DNA from 3 places in the Nocardia sp. NPDC102475 genome. Region 1 is predicted to be linked to each of the others. Evidence: riboswitches for the same ligand, from Rfam matches in the RefSeq annotation. Region 1 holds a riboswitch; each other region holds the start of a gene.
What was found. Region 1 has a riboswitch for S-adenosylmethionine ahead of ACZ60G_RS39440 (rhodanese-like domain-containing protein). Riboswitches for the same ligand answer to the same signal wherever they lie in the genome.
Positions count from the first base shown of each region.

Region 1 (4,883 bases):
GCGACATACGCTTTCGATAATCGGCGATGGTGAACGGGTCGGGCAGGTAGCCCTCGTTCTCGGCCAGCGGGAACCGCGGGTCGAAGATGTGGAGATGGGCATCGAACACTTGTACAGAATGCCTCAGAGACGGAATTTCCGCTGCCGCAGACCCGACAGATTTTGCGCTGCCGCAGCCGTGTCGGATTGTCGAGAACCACAGGAGGTGACGGTCACACCCCCGTGGGGTGCGCACTAGACCTTGTGCGGCTCGCTGGCGCGCAGCATGTCCTCGCGCTCGACGACCTTGACGCGCTCGCGGCCCTCCGGCTCGCCGAGGGCGCGCTCGTGCGCGTCCAGGCGGTACCAGCCCTGCCAGGTGGTGAACGGGATGCCCTTGCTCTCCAGGAATTCGGTGACCGCGTCCAGTTCCGGCTTGGCGGCCGGAGTGAAGTTCACGCTGTCGTCGAGCAGGCAGGCAACGGTCTCGTTGGCGTCGCCCTTGGTGTGGCCGATGAGGCCGACCGGGCCGCGCTTGATCCAGCCGGTGACGTAGGTGGCGGGCAGGTAGCGGTCAGCACCGTCGGCGTCTTCGTCGGCGAGGACGCGTCCGGCCTCGTTGGGAACGACACCGGCCTGATCGTCGAACGGCAGGTTGGTCAGGTTCTGCGACAGGTAGCCGACGGCGCGGTAGACAGCCTGGATGTCCCAGTCCTTGAACACGCCGGTGCCCTTGACATTGCCGGTGCCGTCGAGCTGGGTGCGCTCGGTGCGCAGGCCGGCGACCTTGCCGTCCTCGCCGAGGATCTCGGCCGGGGACTCGAAGAAGTGCAGGAACAGCTTGTGCGGGCGGTTACCGACATCGCGGATGGCCCACTGCTCCAGAGTGTTGGCGATCATGTCGACCTGCTTGGAGTGCCTGCGCGCGGCCTCGGAGCCCTCGTCGTAGTCGATGTCCTCGGGATCGACGATGACCTCGATGGTCGGCGAATGGTCGAGTTCACGCAGCTCGAGCGGGGTGAACTTGGCCTGCGCCGGGCCGCGGCGGCCGAAGACGTGCACCTCGATCGCCTTATTGGCCTGCAGGCCGTTGTAGACGTTCGGCGGGATCTCGGTCGGCAGCAGTTCGTCACCAGTCTTGGCCAGCACACGCGCCACGTCGAGCGCAACATTGCCGACACCCAGGACCGCGACCTTCTCCGCGTCCAGCGGCCAGGTGCGCGGCACGTCCGGATGACCGTCGTACCAGGAGACGAAGTCCGCGGCGCCGTAGCTGCCGTCCAGGTCGATGCCGGGGATGGGCAGCGCGCGGTCGGCGTTGGCGCCGGTGGAGAAGATCACCGCGTCATAGAACGTGCGCAGATCGTCGAGGGTGATGTCGGTGCCGTAGTCGATATTGCCGAGCAGGCGGACCTGCGGCTTGTCCAGCACCTTGTGCAGGGCGGTGATGATGCCCTTGATGCGCGGATGGTCCGGCGCGACGCCGTAGCGGATCAACCCGAACGGCGCGGGCATGCGCTCGTACAGGTCGATGCTCACCTCGGCATCGGACTTCATCAACGCGTCGGCGGCGTAGATTCCGGCCGGTCCCGCGCCCACGATCGCGATGCGAAGCGGGCGAGTCGCTGCACTTTGTTCGGTCATCTTTTACGCGCACCCTTATGGTCGAAACAATTACGGCGTCAGTCTTAGCTTAGGCTAACTTGACGCACCCTCTCGGTCGCATCTGCTGATGCGAACAGGCGGCCATCTCGGCTATGACAGCCACGCCGCAGTTTCGCGATTCTATCGGTGGCACAGCGCGCACCCTGCGGCGGTGCGTACACCGGGTGTTTGCTGCCCCGGCCCACCTACCGTGACTACCCGCTCTGCGCACATCTATCAAATCCTCGCGGCGCAAGTCTCGGGGCCGAATGCCGGATACCGCCGTCCACCAGGGATGATCGACCCATGACAGAGCAGCAGGGCACCGATGAAGAACCCGTAATCGAGGTCGATCAGACCGATCGTCGCTCCATCGCGCCGTTCATCGCGGCTGCCGTCTTCGCCGCCGTCGTGCTGGTCGCGATCGTGCTCGGTGCGGTGCTTTCGCCCGCTGAGAAAAATGTCACAGAATCGGACAAGATCGCGGCCGCGGTGCAGCGCTACGCGGAGGCCCGCGCCACCACCGACAACACGCCGCCGCCGGGCGTGGCCTGTCCCGGCTTCGACGAGAGCAAGACGCCGCTCGCCGGTCAGTTCGGCGGGACCGCGGCCGGAAAGTCGATCAAGGTCACCAAGATTGAGAATGCGATGGTCGACGGCGATAAGGCCAAGGCGACGGTGACCATCGCGGTCGAGGGCCGGGAGACCCCGGCAACCTGGAATCTGACCCGCTCCCAAGACCGATGGATCGTCTGCGGTTGATTCCTTATGCGCGGCGCGAACTGGGGTTTGACATGGCGGCCCCTGCCCAGGCAATCTCATTTTCAGGTCATGAGTACCAGCGCCAAGCCCCGGCTGGCTGGTCGGCAACCCTCCTCCGCGGTGGGGTGCTCCGGGTGACGACCTGGCCGTGTACCGAAACCCAGGTGCGGCAAGCGTGGATTCACAGGAGGATCGCATGACATATGCCGGTGATATCACCCCACAGCAGGCGTGGGAGTTGTTGCAGGACAATCCCGAAGCTGTCCTGGTAGACGTGCGCACCGAGGCCGAATGGCGTTTCGTCGGTGTGCCGGATACGACTTCGATCGAACGGCCGACGGTGCTGATCGAATGGGTCGACAGCAACGGCGCCCGCAACGGTGAGTTCGTCGAGCAGCTGACCAAGGCGCTGGAGGGTCGCGATCCGGCCGCGCCCGTCGTCTTCCTCTGTCGCTCCGGACAGCGTTCCATCGGTGCGGCGGTCGCCGCGACCGGGGCCGGCATCGCCCCGTCGTTCAATGTGCTGGAGGGCTTCGAAGGCCCGATCGATGAGCTCGGACATCGCGGCGGCTCCGGCTGGCGCGCCATCGGCCTGCCCTGGCGGCAGTCATGATCACCGGCGGTTCGTTCGACAAGCCGCTGCCCGAAGGTGTCGGTCCCGCGACGCTCGGCGTACGAGGCGGCCTGCGCCGCTCGGGATTCGAGGAAACCGCCGAGGCGCTGTACCTGTCCTCCGGTTTCGTCTACGAGAGCGCCGAGGCGGCCGAGGCCGCGTTCACCGGCGATATCGAGCATTTCGTCTACTCCCGCTACGGCAACCCGACGGTCGCCATGTTCGAGGAGCGGCTACGTCTGATCGACGGCGCCGAAGCATGTTTCGCTACCGCGAGCGGCATGTCGGCCGTATTCACCGCGCTGGGTGCGCTTTTGGGCGCGGGCGATCGACTTGTGGCCGCGCGCAGCCTGTTCGGCTCGTGCTTCGTGGTGTGCAACGAGATCCTGCCGCGCTGGGGTGTGGAGACGGTCTTCGTCGACGGCGATGATCTGGATCAGTGGGAGCAGGCGCTTTCGGTGCCGACCCAGGCCGTGTTCTTCGAGACACCGGCCAATCCGATGCAGACGCTGGTCGACGTGCGCCGGGTGACCGAGCTCGCGCATGCGGCGGGCGCGAAAGTGGTGCTGGACAACGTCTTCGCCACGCCACTGCTGCAGCGCGGTTTCGAACTCGGTGCGGACGTGCTGGTGTATTCGGGTACCAAGCACATCGATGGTCAGGGCCGGGTGCTCGGTGGTGCGATCCTCGGCACCCAGGACTACATCGACGGCCCGGTGAAAAACCTTATGCGCCATACCGGTCCGGCGCTGAGCCCGTTCAACGCATGGACCCTGCTCAAGGGTTTGGAGACCATGCCACTGCGCGTGCGTCACTCGACCGAATCCGCATTGCGCATCGCCCGCTTCCTCGAGGCCAACAAATCCGTCTCGTGGGTGCGCTACCCGTACCTGGAGTCGCATCCGCAGTACGACCTGGCGACCGGCCAGATGAGCGGCGGCGGCACCGTGGTCACCTTCGAACTGAACGCGCCGGAGGCCGAGGCCAAGAAGCGCGCCTTCGAGGTCCTCAACCGCCTGCGCATCATCGATATCTCCAACAACCTCGGCGACTCCAAAACCCTCATCACCCACCCCGCCACCACAACCCACCGCGCCATGGGCCCCGAAGGCCGCGCCACCATCGGCCTGTCCGACGGTGTCGTCCGCATCTCGGTTGGGCTGGAGGATGTCGAGGATCTGCTGAGCGATTTGGACCACGCGCTCAGCTAGATGTATGAGGCTGTGCTGTCGGTAACGCCGGTGTGGAGTCGGCTGGCTGGTGGCTGGTTTCCGCCGCCGGCCGCCGCCATCGGGGATGCGGCGCGCCGTATCGCGCCGCATTGCTGATCACCTAATTCGCAGGTTTCAGAGAAGAGTTCTGCGCCCATTTAGTCGTACCGGCGGGCGCGTTGAGCGTGTCGATCAGCTCCACGGCCGAAAGCATCAGGACCGGTCCCCCGGCAACAATTGTCCCCAGAACGCCGCCGATCCCCGCACCGGCGATCGCGGCAGGTATGCAGCCGACCGCGAACAGCGGCAAACCCACAATGCATCCGGTAACGCCCCCGACGACCAGACCGATCACGGTGCCGACGAATGTGCCGAGCGTGGCGGCGAGCCCCAATCGGGTCGAGAACTCCGCCATCGCAGCCTGGTTCTCGACGGGCGATGCGACCGGCGTCGCGACCGGCGTGGCGGCGGGTCGCAGCTCACCGGGCGTCAACCGCAGCTCCTTCGCATCTTTGCCGAGTGCGGAGTCGACTGTGAGCACCTTGTCGCCCACGGTGAATCGCGTTGGCACGACCAGCACGGGTGCGCCGCTCTCATCGCGAATCGTGAACGAGCTGTGATCGTGGTCGAGTACGAAGGTCCCTCCCGATAGTGTAGTTGTCACAACACGTTCC
Region 1 is NZ_JBVJLS010000034.1:47,233-52,115, forward strand. It holds gene ACZ60G_RS39425 (amidohydrolase family protein) at 1-109, opposite strand, end outside; gene ACZ60G_RS39430 (FAD-dependent oxidoreductase) at 235-1,623, opposite strand; gene ACZ60G_RS39435 (Rv0361 family membrane protein) at 1,930-2,385, shown strand; SAM riboswitch class IV at 2,451-2,567, shown strand; gene ACZ60G_RS39440 (rhodanese-like domain-containing protein) at 2,582-2,998, shown strand; gene ACZ60G_RS39445 (O-succinylhomoserine sulfhydrylase) at 2,995-4,209, shown strand; gene ACZ60G_RS39450 (DUF8020 domain-containing protein) at 4,331-4,883, opposite strand, start outside.

Region 2 (4,883 bases), on a different contig from region 1:
CTGCTCGTTCCACTTGACCAGCAGCTGCTCCTGATTGGTGCCGCTGCCGACGCCGATCCGCTTGCCCGCCAGGCTCTTACGATCCTTGTAATCGAGCGTGCTCTGCTTCGGGATCTCCAGCGCGACGGTGTCATTGCGGTAGGTGGCGAAGTCGTACTTTTCCTTGCGCTCCTCGGTCACGGTGACGTTGGAGATGAAGACATCGGCCTCACCGGAGTCGACCCGCACGAAGTTCTGTGACCAATCAGCCACCTGCGCAACGAGTTTCAGCCCGAGGATGTCGGCGATGAGTGAGGCGAAATCGATCTCGGACCCGACGATGGTCTTATCGTCGGTGGCGTAGAACCGCAATGGCGGTGCGGCACCGCCGGATCCGGTGACGACCAGCGTGCCGCGGTCGCGAATGGCCTGCGGCAGTTCGGCGGCAATGGCATCGACCTTGGGGGCGTGGATCCGGCCGGACTGGCCGGGGGAGAGGTCGAAGGTGATCGAACCGGCGGGTTGCGCGGAGTTTTCCGCGTCCGGATCGGTGCCGCAGCCGGTGGCCAGCAAGGCGACCGTGGCGGCCAAGCCGACCAGGGCAGAGAGCTTCATCGAATACCTGTTCATCGGGGAGCGCGCACCGCGCTCAGCGGACTCGGGACAGAAATGCGCGGGTGCGCGGGTGTTGCGGGTTGTCGAGTACGGCGGCGGGCGGACCTTGTTCGACGATCACGCCGCCGTCGAGGAATACGACGGTGTCGGCGACCTCACGGGCGAAACCGATTTCGTGGGTGACGATCACCAGCGCGGTCCCGCCGTCGGCGAGATCGCGGATCACATCGAGGACTTCGCCGACGAGCTCCGGATCCAGTGCGGAGGTGGGTTCGTCGAAGAGGATCACCGGCGGTCGCAGTGCCAACGCCCGCGCGATGGCAACGCGCTGCTGTTGTCCGCCGGACAGCCGCCGCGGATAGGCGTCGGTCAGGTCGCCGATGCCGACCCGCTCGAGCAAATCCCGTGCCTCGGACTCGATTTCCGCACGCGGACGACCCTGCGCGGAAATCGGTGCGAGCGTGACATTGTCGAGCACCGTCAGATGCGGGAAGAGATTGAACTGCTGGAAGACGAAGCCGATATGCGAGCGCTGTTTGCGCACTTCGCGGTCTGACAGCGCGTGCAACTTATTGCGGCGCAGCCGATATCCGATCAGTTCGCCGTCGATGTGCACGGTGCCCGCATCCAGCGACTCCAGGTGGTTGACCACCCGCAGCAGCGTCGACTTGCCGGAACCGGACGGTCCGATCACGGTGACCACTTCACCGGCCCGTACGGTCAGGTCGATGCCAGTGAGTACCTCGCTGCTGCCGTAGGACTTACGCACCCCGCGCACCTGTACCGCAGGAGCCGGGGCCACCGGCGCGCTCATCGGGTAGCCCCGCGCGGTGCGGTGGAACCGATTTCGGCGATTTCGCGGAGTCTGCGCCGAACCTTCTGCACCGGTGTCGGTGGGGGCGTGCGGTGCGCGCCCTTGGCGTAGTGGCGTTCGATATAGAACTGCACCACCGACAGAATCGTGGTCAGCACGATGTACCAGATCGTGGCCACCATGAGCAGTGGCACCACCCGGCCGTTGCGGCCGTAGATCACCTGGACCTGGTAGAAGAGTTCCGCGATCGCCATGACCGAGACGATCGAGGTGCCCTTGAACAGGCTGATCACCTCATTGGTCGCATTCGGCAGAATCGAGCGCATGGCCTGCGGGACGATGACCGTGCGGAACTGGCGCCCCCGTGGAATACCGAGTGCGGCAGCCGCTTCCAGCTGCCCCGGATCGACCGAAATGTATCCGGCGCGGATGATCTCGGCCGCATACGCCGCCTGATGCAGTGCGAGTCCGATGACCGCCGCGGTGAAACCGCTGATCACCCCGTTCACCTCGAAGGTGAGAAAGGAAGGGCCGAACGGGATTCCGAGCGAGAGCGTGTGGTACAGGTAGGCGATGTTGAACCAGAACAGCAGCTGCACGATCAGCGGAATCGAGCGGAACGCCCAGATGTAGACCCACGAGATCACCCGCAGCACCGGATTATTCGACAGTCGGGCGATCGCCAATGCCGTACCGATCAGGAATCCCAGTGCCGTACCCCACAGGGTCAGCTCCAAGGTGACCTTCAGCGCCGACAGCACCGATTTCGCGGTGAAGTACTTGGCGAACGTCGACCAATCCCAGCCCGGATTGGTGGCCAGTCCATGGACGAACTGGGCGAGCAGCACGAGCGCGATGGCGCTGACAACCCAGCGCCAGGGGTGCCAGGGCTTGGCGATCGCCGGTGCGTCGGTAGTGCTTACGGTGGCGGTGGGTGCAGCCGGTATCGGGACATCCGATACCGGAGTATCGGATGCGACGGATGCGCTCATATTTCGGTTCCTCCATCGTTCCCGGCGGAAGCACCCGCACCCGGTGACCGGGGGGTTGCTGCGACGTCGATGAGCCAGGTCTCTCGGTCGCTCTGGATGGTGTGTCCGACGCCGAGCACGGGTCGGTCAATGGGTCTAGCCGAAATATCATGCGAAGCAGGCGAAGTCCGGCACAAGGATACGAATCAGCGTGAGCGCAGACCTTGTTTGCAGGGTCGTGAGCAGGCACTATTGGCCCGGTCATGCGGTGGATCGCGGCATTTCGGACCGAGTTCTCCGCGTGCTCTTCGTCCGGATTGCCCGCCTGCGGATCGCCTTGGCGGCCCATAGGGGCGCGCGGCACGAACGTGTCGACCACCCGAATAAACGCTGTTGCGAAGGTTTGCCGGAGTACTCTCGGACCTCGATTCGTGCCCGACGATGAGGAGGTCCGCCGTGACCATGCTGCGCCGTCTGACCACGCTAACCGCCATCGCGACCGCTACGGCCGCGCTGACTCTCGCCGCCCCCGGCATCGCCGCCGCGGGTCCGGCGCCGATACCCGCACCAGCCGTTCCGGCCGCGACCGCGCCGTCCGCCCAGGCCGCACCCGGTGATCTGTTCGCCGGTTACCGAGCCGTCGTGGACGCGCTGCGCACCTTCGGCATCGACCCGTTCCTGTACCCGGCGGTCGCGCCGCTCTGCTCCGGCACCGGCAGCCTCGGTCTGGTGCCCGCGGTTGCGGGCGCGGTCCCGGGGCCGTGGCCCAAAACCACGGTGGCCATTCCGGGACTCGACCCGACCGCCGTCAAGGCGGGCCAGGTCATGTTCACCTTCGTCCCCTACGGCCTCGGCCCGGACGGCACGAATGCTTCGGGCATGAACGTCGCCTGGGTCAACCTGGCCAATGGCCGCAGCGGCATCACCGCCATGGGATCGATCTCCGATGTGGTCCGCACGATGGTGCCCGCCGAAACCCCGACCGAGATAAGGCCAATGGCCGAACGCGCCGTCCAAGACTTCTTCGCCGTATTCCCGGTCGGTGGGGTGCGCGCGGTTCCGGTCGACACAGGATCCGGCACGGTACTCGCCGCAGTCTTCGGAACCGTGGACAACGGCACCAAGTCCTGCTTCTTCGTCCCGACCATAGGACTCACCACAGTGCGCTGATCCACGGGCCCCTGGCCGAGACAGGCTCGGGGCCCGTGGACAGATCCCGGCCCCGCGGAATCGACTGCGGTCGCCGGAGCAGCCCGCCCATCCCCGAGAGTCCTGAGGACCGATCAAGATCAGGTGGCACTGGCGGCTGGGTCTTCTCGGGCGATGCCGTCACGGATTCCACCTGATCTTGATCAGCGGGTCAAGGGGCGGGACTTCCAGGTCAAGGTGTTGGTGCGGTGGGCGCGGTGGGCGCGGGTCCAGAGGCGGAGGTAGGCGTCGATGGAGATCGGATGTGCCAGGGCCGCAAGGGCGTCCGTGCGGGTCGTGGTGCCGCGTTCCAGTGAGCGCGCGAGCAGGCGGCTGGCGACCGCGGCGCCGTAGCCGATGAGACCGGCGGTGCGTATGGAGCCCCGGCCGCCGATCGCGGCCAATGGGGGCGCCCAGTAGGCCAGTGTCGCAACGGCTCCCACCGCCGCGCCGCCGATTGTCGTGCCGCCGTACGCGGACCACAGCCAGCGGTTGTAACCGATCTCCAGTTCGGCTGCGCCACGGTACATTCGGGTGCTCGCCGCTCGGCCTGCCGCGACCAGCGCGGTCCGGCGACCCGAGCGACGCAGTGCGCGAGCGATATCCAGGTCCTCGGTCGGGCTCGCGGCGACCGCGGAATGCCCGCCGATGGCGTGGTAGGCGGTGGCGTCGAACACCAAGAACTGGCCGCAGGCCACGGCTGTCGAGGGGCGCAGGCTGCGATTGGCGGCCGCGATCGGCAGGCTCGTCGCCCACGACCAGCACAGCAGCGGCTGCACCAGCGCCTCGGCCAGCGATTCGGTCACCTGGTACGGCCACGGTGACAACAATGCGGCTCGGCTGCGGCGCAATTCGGCGGTCGCCGCGGCGATCGCATTCGGTGCCAGTCGCACATCGGCATCGAGAAAGATCAGCACCGTGGCATCCGCCAACTCGGCCAGTCGCGCGCAGGCCGCGGCCTTTCCGGTCCATCCGGGCGCGGGTTCGGCCTCGGAGCGGAACACAGTGAAGCGCGAATCGCCCGCAATCGCGTCGAGCGCGGCCGCTTCGGTCCCGTCCGACGACGCGTCGTCGAGAATCAGCACCTGTAGTCGCGGCACACCCGCCTGACCACGGAGATCATCGATCAGCTCGGGCAGTCGGTGTGCCTCATCGCGTGCCGGGATACACACCGACACCGGCTCGATCACCGTATTCGGTCCGGTCGAGAGCCTGCGCACCGTCACGCGGTTGAATAACGCGGTCCCGCAACCGAACAGCGCGATACCCGCACCCGCCCACGCGGCGATCGCCGCGCCCGCGCGCAACGTTCGCGT
Region 2 is NZ_JBVJLS010000017.1:91,505-96,387, forward strand. It holds gene ACZ60G_RS28355 (ABC transporter substrate-binding protein) at 1-609, opposite strand, end outside; gene ACZ60G_RS28360 (amino acid ABC transporter ATP-binding protein) at 629-1,408, opposite strand; gene ACZ60G_RS28365 (amino acid ABC transporter permease) at 1,405-2,400, opposite strand; SAM riboswitch class I at 2,410-2,503, opposite strand; gene ACZ60G_RS28370 (hypothetical protein) at 2,842-3,549, shown strand; gene ACZ60G_RS28375 (glycosyltransferase family 2 protein) at 3,732-4,874, opposite strand; gene ACZ60G_RS28380 (LppM family (lipo)protein) at 4,883-4,883, opposite strand, start outside.
Region 2: another riboswitch for S-adenosylmethionine. It lies ahead of ACZ60G_RS28365 (amino acid ABC transporter permease); the one in region 1 lies ahead of ACZ60G_RS39440 (rhodanese-like domain-containing protein).

Region 3 (4,883 bases), on a different contig from region 1:
ATGCCGAGCGCGGTGGAGACCTGCTGCTGGGACAGGTCGTCGAATTCCTCCAGGCAGACCAGCACCCAGTGTTCACGCAATGACGTGCCCATCTCGGCGTGTACGGCCTTGTGCAGCTTGCCGAGCGCGTACGTCGGGAAGCGGAGCAGGCCGCGGGGGTAAATGTGGTCAGCGGGCATTCGGTAATCATATCTATTGTTGAGTAGCCAGATTGTTGATAATCTCCGCAATCTAGGTTGTCTACAAATAGCGGAGGATCCATGTCGGATACTCGAACGGCCGTCGCCGCCACCGCGCCCGCACTCGAACCCATTCCCGCACGGGTCTGGCGGGTGGCCGGTGTGGTGGTCTTCGGCGCCGTCATGAGCATGTTGGACACGTCGCTGGTGAATATCGGGCTGAACTCCATCGCGACGGATCTCGGTGCGGCACTGGACAGTGCCCAGTGGATCGCGAGCGGGTATCTGCTCGCACTCGCCGTCACGCTGCCGCTGTGCGGTTGGCTCGGGCGGCAATTCGGAATGGACCGGGTCTGGTTGACCGCGCTCGCCGGATTCACGGTGACCTCAGGACTGTGTGCGCTGGCTCCGAATATCGGCTGGCTCATCGGTTTTCGGATCGCGCAGGGGCTGGCCGCGGGGCTATTGGTGCCCGCCGGGCAGACGCTGCTCGGGCAGGTCGCGGGTCCGCATCGGTTGGGCAGGGTGATGAGTGTCGTCGGCATCGCGGTGGTCGCCGCGCCCGCGATCGGACCGACCATCGGCGGCGTCATGCTGGCGAATCTGGACTGGGAGTGGTTGTTCCTGATCAATATCCCGTTCGGGCTGGTGGCATTCGTCCTGGGGCGTCGGTTGTTGCCGCGGGCGCAGGCGTCGGGCAACGGCGGTCGATTCGATGCCACCGGATTCGCATTGATCGCGGTCGGGCTGTCGGCGCTGGTCTATGGACTTGGTGAATTCGGCAGTCGCGGTAGCGTTTCCGCGCCGACGGTGTGGGTGTCGGTGGTGGTCGGGGTGCTGGCGCTCGGCCTGTTCGTGGTGCGGTCGGTGCGCGGTGGTGGCGGAAGTCTGCTCGATGTCGGACTGTTCCGGCATCCGATATTCGCGACGGCGAATGTGGCGAACTACTTCGCCGGTGCGTCGCTGTTCGGGGCAATGCTGTTGCTGCCGTTGTACTTTCAAGTGCTGCACCGCGACGGTCTCATCGCGACGGGTTTGCTGCTCATGTCCTTCGGGATCGGTGGCATCATCGCGCTGCCCATCGGCGGCCGGTTGACCGATCGGTACGGCGGGGGAGTGGTCGCGGTGGTCGGCAGTGCGGTGACGGCCGCGGTCACCGTGCCGTTCGCGCTCGGCGATGCTTCGATGAATCCCGTTGTCGTGCAGGCACTTCTGTTGATCCGCGGCGTGGCGACCGGATTGACCGGGGTGCCGATCATCGCTGCGGCCTACGCCGCGGCACGGCCCGAGCAGCTGCCGGATGCGGCATCGTTCGTGAATATTCTGCAGCGGGTCGGCGGGTCGATCGGAGCGGCACTGCTCGCGGTGGTGCTGTATCGCGCGGCCGCTGCGGGATTGCCGGTGGATGCCGGATTCCGGCAAGCGTTCTGGTGGCTCACGGCTGCCTCGGTCATCTCGTTGTTCGCGTCACTATTGCTGTGGCGCAAGGAGATTCAGCCAAACCGGTGACGCTGTGCGCCTGGTCGGTGGCGACCGGCCAGGCGCACGACGGATTACGCGGCGGAAGCGGCCGTGCCGATGCCGAGCGCGGCGAGAATGGCCGCGCTGATCTGTTCGAGCCGATCGCGAACCTGTGGGCGGCGCAACATCGCAACCGCTCGTGACGCCAGCACGGCGAGCAGGATCATCTCGACGGCGGCTATGGAGCATTCGATGGCCCCGAGCGCGAGAGTGTTCAAAAACGTGACATCGGTGAGGAATTGCGGCAGTACCGCGAGGTAGAACAGCCCGACCTTCGGGTTGAACATGCACGACACCAGGCCTGCGGCGAATGCCGAGCGGATCGAGACGGGAGCCTGCGCGGCCGACTGTCCGGCCGCCGCGGCGGTGCCCGCCCCGCGCTGCTTGCGGTGATCGATCAGCGCGCGAATTCCCAAGTACACCAGGTAGATTCCGCCGATGACCTTGAGCGTCCGGTAGGCCGTCGCGGACTGTTCCAGCAGGGCGGCGACGCCCGCCGCGACCACCACCGCCCACACGATCCCGCCCAATGCCGAGCCGATCGCCGCGGCAATACCGGGTCGCGCGTCCACGATCGAGAATCGCAGCACCAGGAACGAATCCGGGCCGGGCGTGATCGACAGCAGAATGCACAGGCCGATAAAGCTGAGCAGCAGGGAAAGTGTCACCTCTCGATCAGATCGCATATCACTCGGCATTGCAAGTTTATTTATTCGACTGCATGTGTATGCAGCAAGTGGCCGGTTGACAGGGCGGTGCGGCATCTGCCAATCTCGGTTCAGGTCATGAGTACCAGCGTCAAGCCCCGGCTAGCTGGTCGGCAACCCTCCTCCGCGGTGGGGTGCTCCGGGTGACGACCGGGCCGCAGCCCGACCGGGTGCGGCAAGCGCGGACTCGGATGATCACCTGATTTCGGGTCCCACAGCCGATGGGATTTTGTGATGACCGCTGTAGTTGAACAGAGGTGTGCTGCCCTCGCCCGTGTTTCCGGCGACGACCTCCGGGTGCCGCTCGTGCAGGGCGGAACGACCACCTACGCGAACTTCGACTACGCCGCTAGCGCACCGGCATTGGCGCAGGTCACCGACCGCGTGCAGCAGCTGCTGCCGTTCTACGCGAGCGTGCACCGCGGCGCCGGTTACGCCTCGCGAATCTCCACCGAGTGCTACGAGGCCGCGCGTGGTTCGGTCACCCGCTTCCTCGACGCCGCCGACGACCAAGTCGTGGTGTTCACCCGCAACACCACCGATTCGCTGAATCTGCTCGCCGCCTGCGTGCCCGGCGACACCGTGGTGCTGGATATCGAACATCATGCGAACTTCCTGCCCTGGACCCGGCACGGTCGTCGCGTCGTCAAAGCCGCGGCGACCGTCGATGAGACGATCCGTCAGCTGATCGCCGAATTGTGCAGTAGGCCGGCGGCATTGCTCGCGGTCACCGGAGCATCGAATGTGACCGGTGAGGTGCTGCCGCTCGAGCGCCTGGCCACCATCGCGCACCAGTGCGGTGCACGCATTCTCGTCGATGCCGCGCAACTGGCACCGCATCGTCGAATCAGCCTGCGCGCCACCGGAGTCGACTACCTCGCCTTTTCCGGGCACAAGCTCTACGCACCGTTCGGCGCGGGAGTGCTTGTCGGACGCCGGGATTGGCTCGATGCCGCCGAACCGTATCTGGCGGGCGGCGGGGCGGTCCGCGAGGTCACCACTACCGGCGCGGAATGGGCATCGGCGCCGCAGCGTCACGAGGCCGGTTCGCCGAATGTCCTGGGTGCGGCCGCGCTCGCCGCCGCATGCGACGCGCTGTGCGCGATCGATCCGAAAACCCTTGCCGCGCATGAGCGACGGCTCGCCGATCGCCTGCGCGCCGGGCTGTCCACGATTCCGGGCGTCAACCTGCTGCGCATCTGGGACGACAGCCCCGACACCGTCGGCATCGTCGCCTTCACGCTGGACGGATTCGTCCCCGGACACGTCGCGGCCTATCTCTCCGCGGAGCACGGCATCGGCATTCGCGACGGCCGCTTCTGCGCCCACCCGCTGCTCGAGCGGCTCGGCCTGGACGGTGCGCTGCGTGCCAGCATCGGCCTCGGCACCAGCTCCGACGATGTGGATCGGCTGGTCGAGGCCATCGCTACCCTGGTCGACAAGGGGGCGTCGTGGAATTACGCCAGTACTGACGGACTTTGGAATCCGACACCGGAGACCCGTCCCTTCGCCAGCCCCGACACCAACGACGGCGCCGCGCCCTGCTCGATCGGCTGATCGGAGCCGCCCGCGCAGTCGTAGCTCCCCCGCGGCATTGGGCCGACGCGGTCCGAGGGCCGGGTGAATCCACAAGCAGCGGAGGAACATGCGCGGGACCTCGCAAGCGGATTCGGCCAGGCTGGCGTGATCCCTCGGGCGCGCAGGCTTCGCTCTGAAGAATTCACCAAACAATTTGCGGTACCACGGAACCGCCGCTCCAGCCCTTGCGTCTAGAAGTGTGATGGCACTCGTCCGGCCGGGGCGGGGGAATGGAAGGCGGCTGAATGAATTCGGCAGAGCGGGACGCGCTCCAGTCCTGGACGGACGGGATGCTCGGACGAGTCGACCAGATGACCGATGTCTACGAGCGGCAGCTAGAGCAGTTCGGCGCGGCCAAATCCGAGCTCGCGAACCTGACCGTGCAGGGCTGGTCACAGGATCAGCTGGTTCGGGTGACGGCTAATTCGGCGGGTATTCCGCTGGATGTGTGGGTGGCGCCGGAGGCGTTCAAGCGCTCGAATCCGGAGCGGCTCGGTGCGGCGGTGACCGAGGCGGCGCAGGCCGCGGCCCGGGCCGCCAAGGAGCAGCTCGACGCGCGCCTGGCGCCGGTGCTGGCGGCGGTATCGGAGGTCGGGCTGCCCGAGGATCCGTTCGGCGAACTGCCCACGATCGCCCGGCCCGACGGGAATATCCTGCCGCCGCCTCCGCCGGAGCCCGAAACGGAACCACAGATCGAGTTCCCCCGGCGGCTGGACGAGGATCCGGACGATGAGGGCCCGCACTGGAAGGGCTGGTAGGTCATGGGCAACAGCAACTTCCGGCTCGATCCGGAGCAGTTCCGTTCGATCGCGACCGAAATCGGTGCGCTGGGCACCGAATTCGCCGCCGAAGTGGCGGAATTCACCAGCGCGCTGAGCGAGGACGGCGACGGCATCGG
Region 3 is NZ_JBVJLS010000010.1:96,397-101,279, reverse strand. It holds gene ACZ60G_RS19620 (MarR family winged helix-turn-helix transcriptional regulator) at 1-179, opposite strand, end outside; gene ACZ60G_RS19615 (DHA2 family efflux MFS transporter permease subunit) at 261-1,688, shown strand; gene ACZ60G_RS19610 (LysE family translocator) at 1,733-2,368, opposite strand; SAM riboswitch class IV at 2,482-2,595, shown strand; gene ACZ60G_RS19605 (aminotransferase class V-fold PLP-dependent enzyme) at 2,642-3,964, shown strand; gene ACZ60G_RS19600 (YbaB/EbfC family nucleoid-associated protein) at 4,231-4,743, shown strand; gene ACZ60G_RS19595 (magnesium and cobalt transport protein CorA) at 4,747-4,883, shown strand, end outside.
Region 3: another riboswitch for S-adenosylmethionine. It lies ahead of ACZ60G_RS19605 (aminotransferase class V-fold PLP-dependent enzyme); the one in region 1 lies ahead of ACZ60G_RS39440 (rhodanese-like domain-containing protein).